DNA from 4 places in the Lysinibacillus sp. UGB7 genome. Region 3 is predicted to be linked to each of the others. Evidence: riboswitches for the same ligand, from Rfam matches in the RefSeq annotation. Region 3 holds a riboswitch; each other region holds the start of a gene.
What was found. A riboswitch is a leader RNA that binds a small molecule or an ion and turns the genes downstream of it on or off. The one in region 3 is predicted to bind S-adenosylmethionine.
Positions count from the first base shown of each region.

Region 1 (3,152 bases), on a different contig from region 3:
AGAAAAGTTAAACGAATGACACTACCTGAAACATTTAACTGTTCGATTAACGTAGGGGATAAATTCCGTTGTGAAATAGTATTTAAAAATTTTCGAGTCGTTGGATGTTGGGGTCTAGCAAATAGCTCAATAGCGTTCCCAAATTCTACGACTTTACCAGCTTCAAGAACCGATACATCATCGCAAATTTTTTGTATAACATTCATTTCATGCGTAATTAGCAAAATCGTAATGCCAAGCTCACGATTAATTTTTAGCAATAGCTCTAAAATGGCTTCCGTTGTTTCGGGATCGAGTGCACTTGTTGCTTCATCACTTAGTAAAATTTCTGGCTCTTGTGCAAGTGCACGAGCAATCGCAACACGTTGTTTTTGACCACCTGATAATTGACTTGGATAGCTATCTAATTTCTCTGTCAGACCAACAATTTCAGCGTACTTGGCCACACGATTTTTCACTGCCGTATCGTTATAGCCAAGTAGCTTTAACGGTACGGCAATGTTGTTATAGACCGTTGCCGTTTTTAAGAGATTAAAATGTTGGAAAATCATGCCGATCTTTTGGCGTGTTTGGCGAAGATCATTTAATGACAGGGTTGTAATATCTACGTTATTAATGAAGACTTTGCCTGCTGTTGGACGTTCTAACAAATTCACGCATCGAATAAGTGTACTTTTTCCGGCACCACTGTAGCCAATAACCCCATGAATTTCACCTTTTTTCACATGAAGATTAATGCCATCGACTGCTTTGACAGTACCTGTTTTTGTTTTGAATTCTTTTGATATATTTTGTAGTTGAATCATATGTTACTTCTCCTTCCTAAAGGAAAAAGTTACCGTTTAGACGGTAACTTTTGTCGTGTTGTATTACCAGCTTGGAATTACAGAACCATCGAATTCTTCCTCAATAAATTTACGTACTTCGTCAGATTGATAAGCATCTATGAATTTTTTAATCGTTGGGTCTTCTTTGTTTTCAGCACGCACAACAATGTAGTTTACATATGGAGAGTCAGTAGATTCTAAAAGAATGGAATCTGCTTTAGGATTAATGCCAGCTTCAAGTGCGAAGTTCGTATTAATAGCCGCTACATCTACTTCACTTAATTGCTTTGGAATTTGTGCAGCTTCTAATTCAATGAATTTGAAGTTCTTTTTGTTTTCTTCCACATCGTGAATGGATGCTGTCAGGCCAGTGCCTTCTTTTAATTTAATATAGCCTGCTTCTTGCAGAACAAATAAGGCACGGGCACCGTTTGTCGGATCATTTGGCAAACCAAATGTTGCACCGTCAGGAATTTCATCTAATGATTTATATTTTTCAGAGTATACACCCATTGGATTTAAAATTGTTTTTCCAACAGGCACTAAATCTGTATCATGGTCTTTGTTAAAAGTATCTAGAAACGGTTCATGTTGATAGCTGTTGGCATCTAAATCACCTTGTGATAATGCAGTATTCGGTAAAACGTAATCAGAGAAAGATTTTAGTTCAACCTCTAAGCCATTTTCTTTTGCTACTTTCGCAGCAACCTCAGCAATTTGTTCGTGTGGGCCAGATGTTACGCCAACTACGATTTTATTTTCATTAATAGCCTCGCCATTACCTTTGCTGTCTTCCTTACTACCGCAGCCGACTAATGCCACTGCTAATGTGAGACTTGCTAAACCTACTAAAAATTTGCTTTTCTTTTTCATGAAAAATTACCTCCAAAATTGTTTTATCGGTTTTTGAAAATAAAAAAAACTCTCTTACAAACTTAAGAGAGGCTCATGAAAAGATGTCCTCTCTTATCTTTCAAACGGATATCGTTTGCAGGATTTAGCACCTTCCCTAAAAGGGGGGTTGCCGAGCTTCATAGGGCCAGTCCCTCAGCTACTCTTGATAAGAGATTTATAGTATTTTTGTAAATCCGATAGAACTAATATAATTTATAGGTTATATTAAGTCAATGAATATTTTTAATATTTTATAAAATTAAATTATAATCAATGAGGTTTTTGGAGGATAGAAATTGCTGTGAAGACGATGGTGCTGGGCGTGAAGTCTCCTCAGTGATATGTGAATATAATTATTCAGGGAAAGAGGTTTTTTTATGTCTGTAAGGGTTAATTATGGAGTAGGGTCATTTGGTAGAGTTATTAGTGCACGCATTTTAATGGGGACAGATATTGTTGAGGGAATTGAGGCTGTATGTGAAGAGAATGGAATTGAATCAGCAACAATTGTTAGCTGTATCGGTAGTTTTCTAAAAAGTAGCTTTGTTTATTTAGTACCAGATGAAACAGCTAAAATTAACGTACGCTTTAGTGAAATAATTGAAAAGGAAGGGCCGCTTGAATTTATACAAGGTTCTGGCGTTGTCTGTAAGCGTGACGGCATCTATGAAACGCATTTTCATGGATCGATGAGTGATCAATGGGGGTGTGTGTCTGGCGGCCATTTGATTAAAGGTGGCAGTCCAGTTATTACCGCAGATGTTGTTTTAGCAGAGGTGCAGGGCGTACAGCATTTTAGACGTTTGGATGAAGAGACAGGACATGTTCAATTTTATCCGCTAGAAGAAGGATTAAAGAGTCCTCGACAAATAAATAAATAAATAAGAAAAACTGTCCAATCAGTATAAACACGTTGATTGGACAGTTCGTCGTCTAATGAAATAACTTTAATTTCTCAATTCTCATAATGGCTTCACGTAAGCGTTCCTCACTAACAAGTAAGCCAACACGGACAAAGCCTTCACCATAGTCACCAAAGCCATTTCCTGCAGCGACCGCAATATCTGCTTTATCGAGTAACAAATCGGCAAATTGCTCACTTGTATAACCGAATGGAACAGGAAGCCATGCAAAGAATGAACCTTTTGGTGCTGTTACCTGCCAGCCAATTCGTTGGGCTTCTTCAACGAGAACGTTTCGACGCCGCTCATAGGTTGCTCTTAGCTCTATCGTACAATCCTGTGAGGAAGTAAGGGCTATAGCGGCTGCCTGTTGAACGGCAGGGAATTGGCTACAAAATAGATGATCCTGAATAACATTAATCGCTTCAATAATTTTGGGGTTTCCAACGGCAAAACCAATACGCCAGCCGGCCATATTAAACGTCTTAGATAACGTATACATTTCAATGCCGACATCTTTTGCGCCCTC
Region 1 covers NZ_JBMGUV010000005.1:166,045-169,196, forward strand. Annotated here, with positions in the region: gene ACOMCU_RS07015 (methionine ABC transporter ATP-binding protein) at 1-806, opposite strand, end outside; gene ACOMCU_RS07020 (MetQ/NlpA family ABC transporter substrate-binding protein) at 870-1,700, opposite strand; SAM riboswitch class I at 1,791-1,894, opposite strand; gene ACOMCU_RS07025 (PPC domain-containing DNA-binding protein) at 2,099-2,602, shown strand; gene ACOMCU_RS07030 (pyridoxal phosphate-dependent aminotransferase) at 2,655-3,152, opposite strand, start outside.
Region 1: it holds a riboswitch for S-adenosylmethionine, as region 3 does, so the genes downstream of both, ACOMCU_RS07020 (MetQ/NlpA family ABC transporter substrate-binding protein) here and ACOMCU_RS10320 (methionine ABC transporter ATP-binding protein) in region 3, are expected to answer to the same signal.

Region 2 (3,152 bases), on a different contig from region 3:
CACCTACCATGGCATTTGCACTTCTATTTAGTATAATTATTGTATTTGCCACGTACTTGGGGATTGAAGTTTTTGCACGTTCAGCCGAGATATTATTCCCTATGTTTATGTTTATTTTTATTATCTTTGTCGTTTGTATCTCTCCGGAAGTGGATATCAAAAATATTCAGCCGATCTTCGAAGCAAGTTCCAAATCAATGGCCTCTAGTATAGTTTTATTTATGAGTATTTTTTCATTTCCGTTGGTTGTGTTATTAATGATTTTCCCCGCTACTGTCAATGTGCATAAATCAGCTAAAAAAGGTTATTACATTGGCACAATTATTGGCGGTATGGTGCTTATTATTATTATTGCTTTATCGATTCTTGTCCTTGGGTCAACAAATACAGCCCAACGTGCATTTCCAAGTTATGCACTAGCACAAAGGATATCGATAGGGAACTTTTTACAACGAATTGAGATTGTCATGGCTTTTATGTGGCTGTGCTCCATATATATACGAACTTTTATGTATTTTTATGCGTCTGTCATTGGTATAGCACAAATCCTAAAAATAAAGGATCATCGCCCACTCATATTACCACTTGGTATGATTGCCATGGTCATTTCTCAAATTGTGCATCCTGATATCGTTCACTCTAATAATTACAATAAGGAAACCTGGCCTCTTTTTTCATCCGTGTTCGCAATTTTCTTGCCACTACTGTTACTTTTGGTTGCTAAAATACGAAAAATTAAGGGTTGAGGGTGCCTGGCACGCAGGGTTGAGGGTGCCTGGCACGCAAACAATTTACAAACAATTCTCCAGTGACAGAAAAAGGAATTATCATGAGCATGTCTCGTATAGACTTGCCCGCTGATAATTCCGCAATAGAAACGTTTCAGTTGTGATAACTCACATCAAATATGAAATTCTATATGATCTTCGGCAAAATCCCATTCATATGGTGTTTCTTGGTAGACATAGTAATTTAGCCAGTTTGAGAATAATAAATGCGTATGTGCTCGCCATGTATTCATCGGTTCATTTGATGGGTTATCATTTGGGAAGTAATTAACCGGTACCATAATATCTAATCCTTTAGCAACGTCACGACTATATTCGTCTGCTAGTGTTGTCGCATCATATTCAAGATGTCCCGTAATCATAATATTTTTATTGTCTTTGGATTGGACAATAAAAACGCCCGCTTCTTCAGAATAGGATAGTAAACGTAAATCAGGATGGTTACGCACTTCATCAATTGATACGGAAGTATAACGTGAATGTGGCGCTGTAAATAAATCGCTAAATCCACGTACTAAATCCACGGTTAAATCCGTAATCACATGCGAATATACACCCGAGCATTTTTCTGGTAATTCGAATTTACCAATTCCGTAATGGTGATAAAGTGCAGCCTGAGCACCCCAACAGATGTGCATTACAGAAGTTACGTTTTTCTTTGACCAATCCATTATTTCTGAGATTTCTTCCCAATAATTCACCTCTTCATATGCCATTTTTTCAACAGGTGCACCTGTAATAATCATGCCATCAAAACGACGATGCCGAACTTCTTTAAACGTTGAGTAGAATAACTGTAAATGTGATTTACTGACATTCTTCGATTCATGGGTTGCCGTATTTAAAAACGTAATATTTACTTGCAAAGGAGTATTACCTAGTAGACGCAGTAATTGGAGCTCCGTTTTTTCTTTTTCTGGCATCAGATTAAAAATTAAAATATTTAACGGACGAATTTGTTGTGTTTTTGCTCGGTCTTCTTCCATCACGAAGATTTTTTCCTCACGTAAATGTTCGCCAGCTGGCAAGTTTTTCGGAATATTAATTGGCATGTTGCATTCCCCATTTCATTTCATTTTATTTTTTTCTCTGTATATAAAAATCAAAAAATCCCCCTCATTCCATACGAGCAAGAATGAGAAGGATTTATCATCACGTTCACTCTTATCTCTCAAAGGAAGAATCCTTTGCTGGAAGTAGCACCTTTCTAACGAAGTTAGAGGTTGCTGAAGCGTCATAGGGCCAAATCCCTCAGCTTCTCTTGATAAGATTATTTAATTAATGAGAATTGTATCATGAACAATTAAGAATTTCAATAATACATAGAATATTTCGTTTATATGTTTTCTATGTCGTTAAAATTTTTAAATTTACATTATCCATATAATAGTACACTCGGTTGGGTGTTTTATATCATTTTCGATGCTCTTTTTTCGCATTGATGACGATTATTTGCACAATATATGCTCAAGATGCTGCCTCTATGTATCATAAACTGAATCATTCCACAGTCGAGAGTAGGATTCGTCTGCGTATGCTTGTCATTTGCTTTGTAGCACGGGCTACCAAATATTTTCATGCTTACGTTTAAATTTTTTGCCATTGTGCTCATACTAGCTTTACTCTATTGGACAACACTCATTTTCGCATTTTGTCATAAGAGAAATTGATAATAGCTACCACGTATGAATTATGTTAAGATATACCTTATGTAACAGAGAGGAACGTGAATATTTTGATTAAAATTGAACTACCAAAACCAGATTTAGTAATTCGTCAGCGCGAACAAGTGTTAAAACCAGGTGATGTGCCTATCACGCCTTACCATGGATTTATCGACTTCCACAAGATCACACGCGAAAATGGCGGCATTTTCTTTTTCTACAATGAGAAAAACGAACTTTTATATGTAGGGAAAGCACGTAAAATTCGTCAACGTATAAAAAAACACTTTGAAGACAATGTATCTCCTATGAAAAAATACCGCGATGAAATTTTCAAAATTGAAGTGTACGAAATTGAAGATCCAATGGAACGTGAAATTTACGAAACATACGCTATCAACACTTTCCGTGCAAAATACAATCTTGATAAAGTATTTTTTGAATAAAAAATTAGGGACTTACTCAATTATTTGAGTAAGTCCTTCTTCTATTACTACTGTAGGTTCTTGGTAAAATTCATTCTAAAAAAACACGCCGTAGATAGTACATTTACGGCGTTGCTTTCTAAATAAATAGTTTTTCATTTTTAAATTTATGCGCTGTACAGAGACTAACGATAACAAAAACAATGAATGAGGCGATAATTGGAATGGTTACGGTATGCATGCCAAACACAGAAGGATAAAAACGGTCAATGACA
Region 2 covers NZ_JBMGUV010000034.1:26,232-29,383, reverse strand. Annotated here, with positions in the region: gene ACOMCU_RS22785 (GerAB/ArcD/ProY family transporter) at 1-746, shown strand, start outside; gene metA (homoserine O-acetyltransferase MetA) at 902-1,840, opposite strand; SAM riboswitch class I at 1,950-2,059, opposite strand; gene ACOMCU_RS22775 (nucleotide excision repair endonuclease) at 2,524-2,898, shown strand; gene panF (sodium/pantothenate symporter) at 3,017-3,152, opposite strand, start outside.
Region 2: it holds a riboswitch for S-adenosylmethionine, as region 3 does, so the genes downstream of both, metA (homoserine O-acetyltransferase MetA) here and ACOMCU_RS10320 (methionine ABC transporter ATP-binding protein) in region 3, are expected to answer to the same signal.

Region 3 (3,152 bases):
AGCACCAATAATGCCTGCCATTGCTGTATAGCCGACAAGTGCAACTGCAGTTACTGTAAGGCCCGAAATAAGTGCAGGCAAGGATTCAGGAATTAAAACTTTCCAAATAATTGTAGAAGTTTTTGCCCCCATTGAACGAGCCGCCTCAATGACACCTCTATCAATTTCACGTAAAGCTATTAATACCATTCGTGCATAGAACGGTGCGGCACCTATAATTAGTGCAGGTAAGGCTGCATCTGCCCCACGGATTGTCCCAAGTAAAAATTTCGTGAATGGAATTAATAAGATGATTAACACGATAAACGGAATCGAGCGGAATATATTAACGACCGAGCCTGTTAAAAAGTTAACCAATTTATTAGCCCATAGTTGGTTAGGACTTGTTAGAAATAGGATGATGCCAATTGCTAACCCAAGAATAAAGGTTACAACTGCTGAGATAGAAGTCATATATAGTGTTTCATATGTCGCTTCCCACATTTTTTCCCAGTCGACATTCGGAAAGAGACTAGTTAGCATCTGTAATCACCTCCGTTTGTACTTCTACTGTATTTAAATAACTTAAAGCAGCAGTCACATTGGTCTCTGAACCATCAATTTGTACAATGAGCGTACCGTATGCGCCATTTTTAGTTTGCGAAATGTTACCATGTACAATACTCATGTCAACATCAAACTGCTTCACTAGATGTGAAATAACAGGCTGCTTTGTTTTTTCACCTACAAAGACAAGTTTGACAAGTTGACCAGTAGGATAATTCAGCCTTAGCTGAGCCACGGTTTCCTGTGTTTCCTTCGTATCGGTAATTTGAGATACAAACTTTTTCGTTATAGCCGCTTGCGGTGCTTGGAATACTTGCAATACCTCACCACGTTCAACAATTTCTCCAGCCTCCATCACCGCCACACGATGACAAATTTTACGAATTACATGCATCTCATGTGTGATTAAGACAATTGTTAGGCCTAATCGTTCGTTAATGTCTACAAGCAAATCAAGAATTGCATCTGTTGTCTCTGGATCCAGTGCTGATGTTGCTTCATCACATAACAATACTTCAGGATTATTGGCCAACGCACGTGCGATACCAACGCGTTGTTTTTGTCCACCCGATAGCTGTGATGGATACGCTTTGTCACGGCCCTCTAGACCAACAAGTGCAATCAATTCATTCACGCGTGCCTCTCGTTGTGCTTTAGGTATACCTGCAATTTCTAATGGGAAAGCAATATTTTCCGCAACTGTTCGAGACCAAAGTAAGTTAAAATGTTGAAAAATCATACTTACTTTTTGTCTAGCATTTCGGAGCTTTTGCCCTTTAATTGATGAAAATTCTTCGTTGTTAACCGTCACCGTACCAGATGTCGGCTTTTCTAAACCGTTTAATAACCGAATCATCGTACTTTTACCAGCGCCACTATAGCCGATAATACCAAAGATTTCACCTTTATTAATGGAAAGGTTGACATCTTTGACTGCTGTTAATTCGCCATTCGCGGTTTTGTACTTCTTCGTAATATTTTGAAGCTGTATCATAGCAAATACTCCTTTTCTCATATAGAAAACCCCTTCACTTGCAGACAAGTTGAAGGGGTCACGTACTTTATACGTTGAACCGTTCTCTCATCTTTCAAAGAAAATTTCTTTGGGTGATTTGGCACCTTTTCACATATGTGATGGTTGCCGGGCTTCATCGGGCACTTCCCTCCGCCACTCTTCATAAGAGTTCGATATTTTATTTTCATTTAGAACGTATGCTGAATAAAATTAATATAATTGATACTTTACCACGCTAGCAAAGTTCAGTCAATCGGTTTTTTTAACAATTCGTATAAAAATGGTACGGATTGAAAAGCATATACCTTTTCTGTAACTTTATCGCCATCACTAATAAGTAAGCATGGTACACTTTCTATTTGGTGCTCATAAGCTAAAGGCTCCAAAAAATTCATATTAGCTTTACCAAACTGAATCTGTGGCAACAGTTGCTCAACGATATTTATCATTTTAGATGCGACTGCACACGTCCCACACATAGGTGTATATAAATAAAAGGCAGTTTTTTTACCAGACTGCATAGCAACTTCCCACTGCTCTTTTGACCATTCTTCCATCTTTTCACGCAACCTTACAAAATATATTCATTATGGATTGAGAAATGTGCGCGCAGTAAAATCATTGCTAGCACTTTCCTTGGTGTCGTCTCTACTTCTTTATAGGTTGGCATCGTTCGTAAATGCTCCGCCTCTGGATAATGTCTGTCCATTAGTGCCCGCAGCTTATCACCTGATGGATCAGCATCAAAAAATGTGTATAGCTCACAGCCCTCATAAGGATCCAATAACTCTTCTAATTGATGAACACCGATAGTACCATTTGTACACAGTATTAGTACATTTCCACTCAAAATAGGTTCAATTTGAAGCTTATCCGAACGGCCTTCCACGATTAAACATTTCCCCTCGAACATCACGCCACCCCCATTTAGACTTCTACCCTTTATTTCTCATTATATAATAAAAAACGTCGGTGTTTTCCGACGTTTTCAGGTGCTACAAGCTTGTCTTTATTCAGCAATCATTTCTTCGTATTGTTCTGCTGTCATAAGTTTTTCAATTTCTGATGCGTCAGCAGGCTCTACAACGATCATCCATGCTTTTTCATATGGTGATTCATTTACGAATTCCGGGCTATCTTCTAAATCAGCATTTACTTCAACCACTTTACCTGAGATAGGCGCGTATAATTCAGAAACAGTTTTTACTGATTCAACACTACCGAATGGATCATCTGTTTTGATTTCATCGCCAACTTGTGGAAGCTCAACGAACACGATATCTCCAAGTTCAGATTGTGCGAAGTGTGAAATACCGATACGTACTTTACCGTCTTCTACTTTTACCCATTCATGTTCTTCAGAGTATCGTAAGTCTTTAGGTGTGCTCATGCAAAAAACCCCTCCATAAATATGTAATATATTCACTATCAGTGTGCCATACTTCTCCCATAAAAACAAGGATAAAGGCGGTTATTTCCAAGCTTGCTCAAAATCTGATTCTTTAAACCCGAGTGTCACTTTTTCTCCATCAGTTACGATAGGTCTTTTAATAAGCATACCATCTGATGCAAGCAGTGTAAGTTGCTCTTC
Region 3 covers NZ_JBMGUV010000009.1:69,425-72,576, reverse strand. Annotated here, with positions in the region: gene ACOMCU_RS10325 (methionine ABC transporter permease) at 1-522, opposite strand, end outside; gene ACOMCU_RS10320 (methionine ABC transporter ATP-binding protein) at 512-1,540, opposite strand; SAM riboswitch class I at 1,625-1,730, opposite strand; gene ACOMCU_RS10315 (thioredoxin family protein) at 1,807-2,118, opposite strand; gene ACOMCU_RS10310 (hypothetical protein) at 2,133-2,474, opposite strand; gene gcvH (glycine cleavage system protein GcvH) at 2,571-2,951, opposite strand; gene ACOMCU_RS10300 (arsenate reductase family protein) at 3,033-3,152, opposite strand, start outside.

Region 4 (3,152 bases), on a different contig from region 3:
TTATTGCCGACTATGCGACCATTACGGGCGACGTTACAATAGGTGCTGAAACGACAATTTGGTTTAATACTGTTATTCGAGGTGATGTATCTCCTACAATTATTGGTAAACGTGTAAGTATTCAAGACCTTTGTTGCTTACATCAAAGTCCAAAATATCCTTTGATTATCGAAGATGAAGTAACAGTTGGGCACCAAGTCACTTTACATAGCTGTACGATTCGAAAAAACGCCTTGATTGGGATGGGCTCAATTATTTTAGATGGAGCAGAAATCGGAGAGGGTGCTTTTATTGGTGCAGGTAGTCTTGTACCTCCAGGTAAAGTCATTCCTCCTAATAGCTTAGCATTAGGACGTCCGGCAAAAGTTGTACGTGAATTAAACGCCGAAGATATAGAAGATATGGAACGCATCGTGCGAGAATACGCAGAAAAAGGACAGTATTACAAATCCTTGCAAAAATGACTTCTAATGAAAAAGAAAGGGTCTAAGAATATTCTTAGTCCCCTTTCATGTAACGAAAGTGTATCTTTATGAAAACATAACTAGGCATTTTTGAAAAGCGACTTATAGACTAGCTTTTTCTTTTAATGCGTCAGCCTTATCTGTGTTTTCCCAAGGCACGTTTAAATCTGTTCGACCAAAGTGACCGTAGGCTGCTGTTTGTTTGTAAATTGGGCGACGTAAGTCAAGCATTTTAATGATACCAGCTGGACGTAAATCAAATAACTCACGTACCCATTTAACGATTTCGCTTTCTTTTACTTTCCCCGTACCGAACGTGTCCACTGCGATGGATACTGGCTGTGCTACACCAATAGCATAGGCAAGCTGTACTTCAACACGCTCTGCTAAGCCGGCTGCAACAATATTTTTTGCAACGTAACGTGCAGCATATGCTGCTGAACGGTCCACTTTTGTAGCGTCTTTACCAGAAAATGCGCCACCACCATGTCGCGCGTAGCCACCGTATGTATCAACGATGATTTTACGACCAGTAAGACCTGCATCACCTTTTGGTCCACCAATTACGAAGCGTCCTGTTGGGTTGATAAAATATTTTGTATTGGCATCTAGTAATTCACTTGGAACCACTGGCGCAATTACTAATGCTTTTAAATCAGCTTGAATTTGTTCAAGTGTCGCTTCTTCATCATGCTGCGTTGAAATAACAATGGTATCTACACGAACTGGAACATTATTTTCATCATATTCAATCGTCACTTGTGTTTTACCATCAGGACGTAAATATGCTAGTTCACCTGATTTACGAACTTCTGTTAAACGACGAGACAATTTATGCGCTAAACTAATAGGTAATGGCATAAGTTCAGGCGTTTCGTTACATGCGTAACCAAACATTAAGCCTTGGTCACCTGCTCCAATCGCTTCGATGTCTGCATCTGTCATAGAACCTTCACGTGCTTCTAATGCTTGGTCAACACCTAACGCTATATCAGGTGACTGCTCACCAATTGCTACTAGAACAGCTAAGTTTTCAGCATCAAAACCATATTTCCCACGTGTATAGCCGATCTCAGCGACTGTATCGCGGACAATACCTTTAATATCTACATAAGTAGAAGTAGTAATTTCTCCTGCTACTAGTACTAAGCCTGTTGTTACAGTTGTTTCACACGCTACACGTGCATTTGGATCTTCTGCTAAAATGGCATCTAAAATGGCATCCGAAATTTGATCACAAATTTTATCTGGATGTCCTTCTGTTACACTCTCTGATGTAAACAGTCGACGGTTTGTCATTTGGTTTTCCTCCTATTACTCTTACAAATAGTATTTGCGAAATTAATACGGTACTCATTACCCATGTCAAGTTCGCTCCTAAAGGATTGAACTCCAAGCCGTTGCTGCTTTTAACACGAGGATTTCGAAAGATCCGTCATTATAATAAGGAAAGAAGTGCACATACTTACCTTTACATTCATTTTTATCAATAAAAAAATCCTTTTCTCACGTGTACTTTACATGAGGAAAGGAATAATGACTTCGTAACCTTTCACTCTTATCGTTCAAGGGCTGTCCCCTTGCATCAGGTTGGCACCAACGCATGTCGTGAAATCGTTCATGCAGGTTGCCGGGTTTCACAGGGCCTGACCCTCCACCAGCTCGGGATAAGAGTATCCGTTCAATTTCTCATCTTACGTAAAAGGTCAACCGTTGTCAATCGTTTTATGTCGTTTTATTGAAAAGTAATAAAATCGCAAAAATAATTTCTGAATTAGTATAGATTATTTAAGCGAATGTGTTATACTATTTTTGAAATTAAGAAAAACTCCCTCAAACACAAGGGAATACTATAAAAAAGGATGGTATTTAATCGATGAATTCAGTAGAAATTTCAAACGAACTGAAGGAATTATTAAGCGGCGGGAACATTAACGTTCAACTTTCAGTACCACAATTAGTTGAAAAAGCTACATCTCGTGGTGAAGCAATGTTAACAGTAGATGGCGCAGTGCGTGCGGAAACTGGTAAATACACTGGTCGTTCACCTAAAGATAAATATATGGTAGAAGAAGCAGATACACAAGATAAAATTGATTGGGGAAAAGTAAACCAACCCATTTCGTCTGAAGTATTTGACAACTTATATGTAAAAGTAATCAAGTATTTAAAAGAACGTGACGAATTATTCGTATTCAAAGGATTTGCTGGTGCTGACAAAGACTCTCAACTAGGCATCCAAGTAATTAATGAATACGCTTGGCACAATCTTTTCGGTCATCAATTATTTATCCGTCCAACAAAAGAAGAATTAGCTTCTCATGTTGCTGACTTCACAGTTATTTCAGCTCCTAACTTCAAAGCAGATCCTGCAGTCGATGGTACAGCTTCTGAAACTTTCATCATAGTCTCTCTAGAAAAGAAAATCATCCTTATCGGTGGTACTGAGTATGCTGGTGAAATGAAAAAATCTATTTTCGGTATTATGAACTACTTATTACCAGAACAAGGTATCCTGTCAATGCACTGTTCAGCAAACGTTGGTGAAGCTGGCGATGTAGCATTATTCTTTGGCTTATCTGGCACTGGTAAAACAACATTATCAGCTGATGCTGACCGCAAATTAATCGGTGACGATGAACATGGTTGGTCTGATAACGGCGTATTCAACATCGAAGGCGGTTGCTA
Region 4 covers NZ_JBMGUV010000021.1:54,629-57,780, forward strand. Annotated here, with positions in the region: gene ACOMCU_RS18095 (gamma carbonic anhydrase family protein) at 1-464, shown strand, start outside; gene metK (methionine adenosyltransferase) at 567-1,763, opposite strand; SAM riboswitch class I at 2,020-2,138, opposite strand; gene pckA (phosphoenolpyruvate carboxykinase (ATP)) at 2,341-3,152, shown strand, end outside.
Region 4: it holds a riboswitch for S-adenosylmethionine, as region 3 does, so the genes downstream of both, metK (methionine adenosyltransferase) here and ACOMCU_RS10320 (methionine ABC transporter ATP-binding protein) in region 3, are expected to answer to the same signal.